2 regions of the Sutterella megalosphaeroides genome follow, and region 1 is predicted to be linked to the other one. Evidence: riboswitches for the same ligand, from Rfam matches in the RefSeq annotation. Region 1 holds a riboswitch; the other holds the start of a gene.
What was found. Region 1 has a riboswitch for lysine ahead of S6FBBBH3_RS05215 (APC family permease). Riboswitches for the same ligand answer to the same signal wherever they lie in the genome.

Region 1 (4,470 bases):
GCCGTGATGTCGCTCCCCTCGGGCCATTCGAGCGGCTCGAACAGTTCGACCGGTTCGGGCACGTCGGACGGAGCCGTCCTCACGTCGCCGATCGGCCGCAAGCGCACCGGTCGTCGTAAGGACGCCCGGTCTGCGACCCCCTTCGGGCGCCTCGTCGGGTACGGCGTCGCCGCGCTCGGCTTTGCGCTCCTCTTGATCTTCATGAATCTTCCGGACAGCGAACCCGCCGTGCCGTTTGCGGTCATGATGATTTTCGCGGGCCTCTATCTTGCGGGCGGCGACGCGAAGAAGAAGTGAGCTTCGCGCCTTCGGGCCCGACGAAAAAGATCCGCCGACCGTGAAGCCGACGGATCCCGCAACGAGTCCCTCAACAAATCCCTCAACGAATACGCTTCTCGGGGCGACGCACCAAGCGCCGCCCCGATGTCTTTTTCAGCTTCCCGATTCCGCTCCCCCGAACCGGAGCCCGACGCCCGAGACAACACGGACTCGGCGGTTCGGGGTTTCGGAATCTCTTCGTCAGCGCTTCAGTCAGCGCTTCAACCCGTGCGCCTTGCCGAGCGCTTCGGGCGTGTGGCAGGTGTTGCAGCGTTCGGGCTGAAGGTCTTCGAGCTTGACGCCGAATTTCCCGCCCATCTCGGCGATGTGGGCCTTCGCCTTCTCGTTTTTGACGAGTTTCCCGTAGGCGTCCCGCGTGTAGGCGTGGCACGCGAAGCACGTCGCCGCCATGGGCGAGGCGTAGGCGTTCACCGTGAAGTCGACCGCAGGATGGGCGTTCGAGTCGGGGTCGTACGCCGTATCGAGCGCAAGCGGGCGACCGACCTTGGCGAGGCGCTCCAGGCCGAAGCTCTCGCCCTCGTGGCAGGCCGTGCAGTCGCCGCGGGACTTCGCCCATTTGACTTCGCGAACGCCGCCTTCCGCGCGCTGGCTCGGGCGCGTCCCCGCATGGAGCGAATGGATCCAGACCTTCATGTCCGGGTACGAGAGCACGAGGTCCTCGATGAAATCGGGCGAATCGGCGTTCGTCATGTAGTCGCGAATCGCGGCCGTGGGCGGCGTATTCGGATTGTGGCACGTGACGCACGGGAGCGTCAGGTCGTTCGTCGACCCGCCGAAGCCCGGCATCGCGCGCGGGGCGTAGCTCTTCGGCTTGAAGGGCGTCGTATGGCGCCCGTTTTCGTCGTCGTGCCCCGAGTAGCAGGTCGTATCCGCGTAGTGCTTGTTTTTCTTCGTCACCTGCGAGTGGCAACTGCGACAATTGATTTCGGTTTCGTCGTGCTCGGCGTTGTAGCCGTGACAGGTCCCGCACTTGGCGTTCGACGTAATCGTCGGGCGCAGGGCCGTGAGGCGTTCGTGCGGAACGAGCCCCTTTTCGTCGAACACCCAGAGGTCGTTCCAGGCGGCGTTCTTACGGTCGCGACCGCTGTCGCACGCCGCGAGCTTTTTCGCGTCGTCGAAGCAGTAGATCAGACGGTTGCTCACGACACCCACCTTCCCTGCTTTCGGGGAGGACGTCGAAAAGCGGTCCTCAAGCACGACGGGGCCCACGCGGTAGGTGAAATGTTCGCCGTCCGTGCGGAAAAGAGGCGTCCGTTCGCGCTCGCCCGCGGGCGTGCGCCCGAGCCCCTTTTGCGTGACGTCGCGTTTGTTCGACTTCACGAAAATCGGCGTCCCGCGACTCATCGTGAAGTCGCTTTCCGCGTCCCAATTGACGTAGAGCTGGAGATTCTTGATCCACGGGGCGTCCGCGGGGTCTTTCGTTGCGAGCGGAACGGGTTGCCCTTCGGCGTCCAAGAGCCGGAACGTGACCTCGGCATACGCCGCATCCGCTTCGCGCACGATTTTCGCGTCGGTCACGTCAACGGAGACGAGCGACTTGAGTCCTTCGCGCGCGGTCGTTTCCTTGGCGCCCAAGTGCGCCGCGCGCACGGCGTCCGTCGTATGGCAGGAGGCACACTCGGCGTCCGAAAGCTTTTTCGCGTCGTGGGGAGCTTTCTTGGCAAAGTCCGCGTGGCACCCGGAGCACGCATTCGCCCGAGCGACGAGAAAACGTCCGTCGTCCTCGTGGCACTGGAGGCAGTCGCCTTCGGGTCGGGCAAGGTCGCCCGCGTGGAGCGCATGGATTTCACGCGGGCTGTGCGCGCTCAGATTGGGCGTCACCGTGTGGCACGCGGTGCAGGCGGCGCGCTCCGGAGCAGACGCGGTCGGGGTCGAACCCGCCGCTGTGACGGAAGTCGAAAGCGAAGCCGCAAGGGCAACGGCGCACGCGAGCGCGAACGACGACGGTCGGAACGAAGATCGAACGGGAGAAAGGACGGACGGGGTCATGGCGGGCACCACGGAAGGTCTTGGAAGCTCTTCGGAGTACGGTCGGGGCTCGTTCTTGCGGGCCCGATCGTGCTTGGGGCCATTCTACGGGGCCGCATCCCTGCGGCCGATTCGGACTTGCACGCATTCCGACCGAGTTCGAGGGATATTCCCTACCCGAAGTTACTCAAGAACCCCTAATCCAAATCGCCCACTCGCTTTGATGCGACTGAAAGGATGGAACAAAAGTTATGTTTACAGGATTTCCCTCGTCCCCGCAGTGCGCGTTGCCGTGCGAAAGTTATCGGACAGAAAGTTGTGGATAGAGGCGCGGGGCGAATGAGTAGCCGTTCGAGGGGACACCCGGAGACGACGGTGAAAGGTCAACCCGCCGAAACGTTCGGACGGGTGCGTCCCTGCGTTGGGCACCGGCGAAATACGTCGGTGACTCCCGGCGAAGCTTCGCTTCGTCGGAGGCGCTATCGGCGGAGCTTGCGACATCGAGCCCTCCGTTTTCGGCGTCCGACAGCGCTTCGGTCGTCTCGGAAGGGGCGCGGGCGCACGGGCCGAGGACGGGTTCTCTTATAAGCCGCATCACCGACGATGGTGAGTGCGGCTTTTTCGTTTGTATTTTTTTCGACCCTTTTCCCCTTTTTCGGAGAAACCCCGTGTCCAATTCCCACGAACCCGCAACAATGAAGCGCGAAGTGAGCCTCTTCGGCGGCATCTCCGTGCTCGCCGGCATCATGATCGGCTCCGGGATCTTTTATATCGGTGCGATCGTTCTGCAGCGCTCCGGGATGAACCTCGGCCTCGCGCTCCTCGTTTGGCTTATCGGCGGCCTCGTGACGCTTCTGAGCGGCATCTGCTTTGCCGAACTCGGCGCGATGATGCCCAAGGCGGGCGGCTACTACGTGTACCTGCGCGAAGCCTACGGCGAACGCGTCGCCTTCATGTGCGGCATCACGAATTTCTTCCTCTCCTCCTCGGGCTCGATCGCGGCTTTGGCCGTGGCGTTCGGGGCGGCGCTCTCGAGCATCTATCCGCTCGACCCCCTGGTGCAAAAGGGGATCGCTCTCGCGTCGATCTTCCTTCTCACGGTCCTCAACATCCGAGGTGTGAAGTTGGGAAGCACCGTGCAGAACCTCTTCATGATTTTGAAGATGCTCCCGATCGTGCTCATTCTCGTGTGCGGTCTTGCCATGGGGACGCAGTCGCCCGACCTTCTCACCTTCGAGCTTCCGGAAACGCATGCCGCGCCCTCCTTCCTCGAACTCTGCAGCATGGTGGGCTTTGCCGTCATCGCGACCCTCTGGGCTTATGAAGGCTGGACGAACCTCAACACGATCGCCGAAGAAATCAAGAACCCGAAGCGCAACATTCCGCTTGCTCTCATTCTCTCGATCACGGGCGTGGCGATTCTCTACGTGCTCTTCAACTATGCGGTCTATCGCGTCCTCCCTTTCGAGACGATTCAGCAGCTCGTTGAAAGCGGCGACTACTACCTCGGCACGGCGGCCGCGAAGGAACTCTTCGGTTCCGCGGGCATGATCGTCGTGGGTGCCGCCATGATTCTCGCCATCTTCAATTCCTTGAACGGCTGCATCATGGTCTTCCCGCGCATGTACTTCGCCATGGCCCGCGACGGCGCTCTGTTCCCGAGCCTCGCGAAGCTCCATCCGACGTACCGCACCCCGATGAACGCCCAGATCGCTTCCGCGGTGATGGCCTCGATTCTCGTGTGCTCGCGCACGCTCTCCGAATTGACGAGCCTCGTCGCCCTCTGCGGGATCATCTTCCACGGCCTCACCTTCTTCTCCGTGATCGTGTTGCGCCGCAAGTACCCGACGATGGAGCGCCCCTACCGTGTTTGGCTCTATCCCTTCACGACGATTCTCATCTGCCTCGTCATGATCGGTCTGGCTTTGAACACCCTCGAGCAGGATCCCGTGACGGCGCTTCTCGGCCTTCTCGTGCCGCTCGGCGGGCTCGTGATCTACGAACTTTTCTTCCGCCGTCGCCACGACGCGCTTGAAAAGGAACGCGCCCTCGAAGGGAAGGACGCCCTCGGAAGCGAATAATCCTAAAGCACCTGTCCGAAACACCGCGCGACCGATGACTGCCAAGGAGCGGTCGCGCGGAGTCTTCTCCCCGAGTTCTACA
Region 2 (4,470 bases), 210 kb from region 1:
GCGTTGTCGGTCGAGCCCAAGCTCATCGTCTGCGACGAACCCACGTCGGCCCTCGACGTCTCGGTGCAGGCGCAGATTCTGAATCTCCTCAAAGCCCTGCAGCGGGAGTTCGGACTCGGGTACCTCTTCATCACCCACAATTTCGGCGTCGTCGAATACATGGCGGACCGCATCCTCGTCATGAAATCGGGCCGCATCGTCGAAACGGGCGACGCGCAGGCGATCCTCACGCACCCCGTCGACCCCTATACGCAGAGGCTCCTTGCAGCCGTGCCCCGACTCGGCGAGAAAGCTTCGAAGCTCTTTGACCGCAGCCCCGACGCGTCCGACTGAAAACTCAAGCTTCGGTCGCACTTTCTTGCATTCCGCGGCGTTCGCTTAACGCGACTTTGCATGGGCGCGTCCTATACTGAACATACGTTCACTCGTATCCGATCGGGTACGAGCAAGAAAACCCTACGGAAGAAGAAGGAAGAAAACCATGACCACGCGTCGCAAACTGATTTTCGGCACGGCGGTGCTGCTTGCCGCGGGCGGTTGGGCGGGAGTCGCTTCGGCCGCTTCGGACGAACTCCTCGCCGACCTCCTCTACGGCGTCACCGACGCGCTCACCCGCGAATACATTCGCGAACACTACCGCGAAGGCCGCTGGGACGGACACCGTTGGTACTACGACGGGCGTTGGTATTCGCGCGACGCCTACCGCCGATTCCTCGCGGAACGGGCGGCCGCCTTCCATCGTCCGCCCCCGCCGCCTCCGCCCCGTCCGGCACCTCCGCCTCCTCAAGCGCATCGACCGCCACATCGGCCCGAGCCGCCCGGCCACCGTCCGGGCGGGCCCGGCGGAGCGGCTGGTCCCGGAGGGCCCGGCGGGCATCGTCCGGGCGGACCCGGAGGTCCGGGCGGTCCCGGCTTCGGCCCCCGCTGAGTTCTTCAACGCGTCCCCCCTCCCGAAACGCCTCGCACCGAGCGACTCGTTTCGGGACAAGGGGGATCCCGCTCAACCGGTCGCGGCAACCCGCGGCCGGTTTTCCGTTGAGTTGCCGTCGATTTGCCGCACGGCATCCTTTGCCTTATTTCTCCTTATTTCCTTATTTTTTCTACGAGTTTTCCGCACTAGGCACAACCCCCTAGTAAACCTCGGAATAAACCGACCCTTCGAATACGCATTCGGGTTTTCGAGCTCGGGTGATTTCCCCCAGACGCCCTTTTTCGTTGCGCGACGCACCCGATCGTCACAAACGAACTAAGGCCTTTTCGGTACGGACCGCGCGCTTTTCGCAGTGCAGAATGGAATGACACAGGTAGAGGTTGCGGTCTTCAAGAGTACGTTTCTCCATACACGCGAAATCGAGGGGAAGCCGAAAGGGACGACCGCCGAAGGGCGCCTGGGCCGTTTCGCGGGTCGAAAGCGCACCTGGGACCGGAGAGAACATCTCCGGGACTGTCGCGGCAACGCGGAGCGCTACCGGAACACCCGAAAAAGAGAACGAAACCCCGCGACGGAGTGCGCGCGTCGGTACCGAACGGCCGAAAAGCCAAAAGAGGACCGAGGCCGAAACACAACCTCACGACGGGGGACCGCCCTCACACCGACGGAGCGTCCGTCGCGCTACAGGGCGGCCGAAGGTCAACAAAAGGTCGGGGTCCGGAAGCGGACCTTCGACCTTTTTTCGTCTTGCCGAAGAGCTTTTCGCCCTCGCTTTTCCCTTTTTCGGAGGCCCAGCCATGAACCCGTCCGCCGCATCCTCGACAACATCGCCGATCGGCGCCCGCGCAGCCTTTTCCATGCTTGCCGTCGGCGTCTTCGTTTTGGTTTTCGGTCTCATGGAGCTTGAGCTCAACGCGCGCATCGTGCTTGCGATCGACGGCGCGATCATGTGCGCGATGGCCTGCGCCTTCGGGATCCGCTACGACGATCTGCAGCGCGGCATTCGCGATACGATCGCCTCGATGCTCGTGGCGATGCTCATTTTGCTCGCGGTCGGCGTCCTCATTGCCGTCTGGATGGCTTCGGGCACGATCCCGACCATGATTTACCTCGGGATGCAAGTGATCACGCCCTCGATGTTCCTTCCGGTCGTCTGCATCATCTGTACGCTCATGAGCGCGCTCGCGGGTACGTCCTGGGGAACGCTCGCCACGGTGGGCATCGCGTGCATGGGCGTTGCCGAGGGCCTCGGCGTTCCGCTCGAAGCCGCGGCGGGCGCCGTGTGCGTGGGGGCCTTCACGGGCGACAAGATTTCGCCTCTTTCGGATTCGACCGTCATCACCGCGACCGTTACCGACACGCCCTTGATGGAAGGAATCCGGCACGCCCTCGTTTCGACGGGACCCGCCTTCCTTCTGAGCCTTGCGTTCTTCTTCGTCTACGGGCTCTCGCTCGAAACCCACGCGGCGGCGAGCGGCGCCTACGACGAAATCCTCGCGACGCTTTCCGCGAACTTCGACCTGAGCGTTCTCACGCTCCTACCGGTTCCGGTCGTGCTCGCCCTCATCGTGCTTCGCAAGCCCGCCATCCCGACCTTCGTCGCAGGGATTGCCGCGGCCGCTCTCATCGCCGTAGTCCTTCAGGGCGAAAATCCGCGAGACCTCATGAACGCCATGTATTCGGGCTACGCCGCCGAGACGGGCTCGAGCTTCGTCGACACGATGGTGAACCGCGGGGGCTTCACGAGCATGTTGGGCACGATCGGCCTTCTGATGGCGGCGGCGATCTTCGGGGCGCCCCTGCGCACGGCGGGTGTCGCGGACGTGCTCCTTGCGTGGCTTCGCGAACGCGCCCGCACGAGCCGATCGATGAGCTTCGCGGTGATGGTGCTCCATGCCGTCTTCTTCACGATTACGGGCGCCTACTACGTGAGCTACCCCGTTGTCGGCGCCATGACGAAGGACCTCTTTCCCGCGTACGGGCTCTCCCGCAAGAACCTGATGCGCATGATGATCGACACCGGTACGGGACTTGCGCCCATGGTGCCCTGGTCGACGACGGGCTCCTACACGGCCGGCACGCTCGGGGTCGCGAATCTCGCCTTCACGCCGTTTGCGCCGATGCTCTGGCTCTCGATTCTCTTCTCGGTCTTTTACGCCGTCACGGGCCTGTGCACGGCCAAGCTCGAAGCCCTTCGCGACGAGCGTGCGACGGGACGCGCCGAAGCGCAGCCCGCCTGAGTCCGGACGCTTCTTTCATCCCCATCGACCCACTCACGGAAAACGCACCATGGATCCCCTCATTCAACGCTGGTACGACCTCATCAACATCCGCTCCGTCAACGGGCGCGAGCTCGAAATCGCCGAACACATCGCGGGCCTCATCCGCGGCTTCGGCCTGACGCCGCACTTTTCGCGCTTCGACGAGGACGTCGAGGGCGTGCGCCCCTCGGTCTGGACGGAGCTCGACTCGGGCCGTCCCGGGAAAACGATGCTTCTGATCGGTCACATCGACACGGTCGACGTGACGCTCGAAAACTGGAAGACGAATCCTTTCCGCGCGACCGAAATCGACGGCAAGGTCTACGGGCGCGGCGCCATGGACATGAAGGGGGGCCTCGCGTGCCTCCTTTCGACCCTCGAATACTTTGCGGCGCACCCCGAGCGCTTCTCGGGGAAGATCCTCGCCGCCTTCGTTTCGGACGAAGAGGGCTTGAGTCGCGGGACCTACGCGCTTTGCGACGAAGGCGTGCTCAAAGCCGACTACGCCGTCATGGCCGAGTGCCGCTTTACGAACGCGGCGATCGGTTTCCGCGGTCGCTACAGCTTCGAGGTCACCGTGCGCGGCGAGTCCGCGCACGCGAGCCGCTACCCGCGCCGCGGCGAAAACGCGCTCATTTCGGCGGGAAAGCTTGCGGTCGCGATCGAGGCGCTGCCGACGAAAACCCACCCGAAGCTCGTCGGCGGCACCTGGTGCGTGCGCTACATGTCTGGGGGCAACCCCGACACGCTCGTCGTTCCCGACAGCTGCTACGTCTTCGTCGACCGCTACGTCGTGCCGGGCGAAACGTCCGAGGACTGCATCGCGCAGATCCGCTCGGCGGCAGCCGACCTCGGCCTTGCCGATAAGGTGAACGTCCGGCTGAAGCCCCGGAAAAGCCCCTACATGCAGTCCTTTGCGGTCCCCGAAGACCACGAACTCGTGACGACGCTCGTCGACTGCTACGCCGACGTGACGGGCAAAGCCCTTGAACTCGCCTACGACCCGTCGGTGTGCGACTCCAACATCGTCGCCGTCACGCTCGGGATTCCCGTCGTGACGTTCGGGCCGTCGGGCGAAAACCTGCACGGCGACAACGAATGCGGCTACCCCGAAGAAGTGCTCGCCTCGTTCGAGATCTACAAGCGTATGGTAGAGCGGCTGCTCGCTCCCTGATCCTCGCTTGCGGGCGGGCGAAGATCGTCCGCTCGCAACTCCGTCGGTCGTTCACGGACCTTCTCAAAGCCGCTCCGAGCTTTTGCGCTCCAGGGCGGCTTTCG

Region 2: linked by a shared signal. The riboswitch ahead of S6FBBBH3_RS04490 (Na+/H+ antiporter NhaC family protein) and the one ahead of S6FBBBH3_RS05215 (APC family permease) in region 1 are both predicted to bind lysine.

What each region holds. Positions count from the first base shown of each region.
Region 1 covers NZ_AP018786.1:1,221,519-1,225,988, reverse strand. The annotation lists gene S6FBBBH3_RS05225 (hypothetical protein) at 1-297, shown strand, start outside; gene S6FBBBH3_RS05220 (multiheme c-type cytochrome) at 532-2,328, opposite strand; lysine riboswitch at 2,623-2,797, shown strand; gene S6FBBBH3_RS05215 (APC family permease) at 2,976-4,388, shown strand.
Region 2 covers NZ_AP018786.1:1,014,180-1,018,649, reverse strand. The annotation lists gene S6FBBBH3_RS04505 (dipeptide ABC transporter ATP-binding protein) at 1-333, shown strand, start outside; gene S6FBBBH3_RS04500 (hypothetical protein) at 482-928, shown strand; lysine riboswitch at 1,298-1,476, shown strand; gene S6FBBBH3_RS04490 (Na+/H+ antiporter NhaC family protein) at 1,789-3,171, shown strand; gene S6FBBBH3_RS04485 (M20 family metallopeptidase) at 3,221-4,366, shown strand.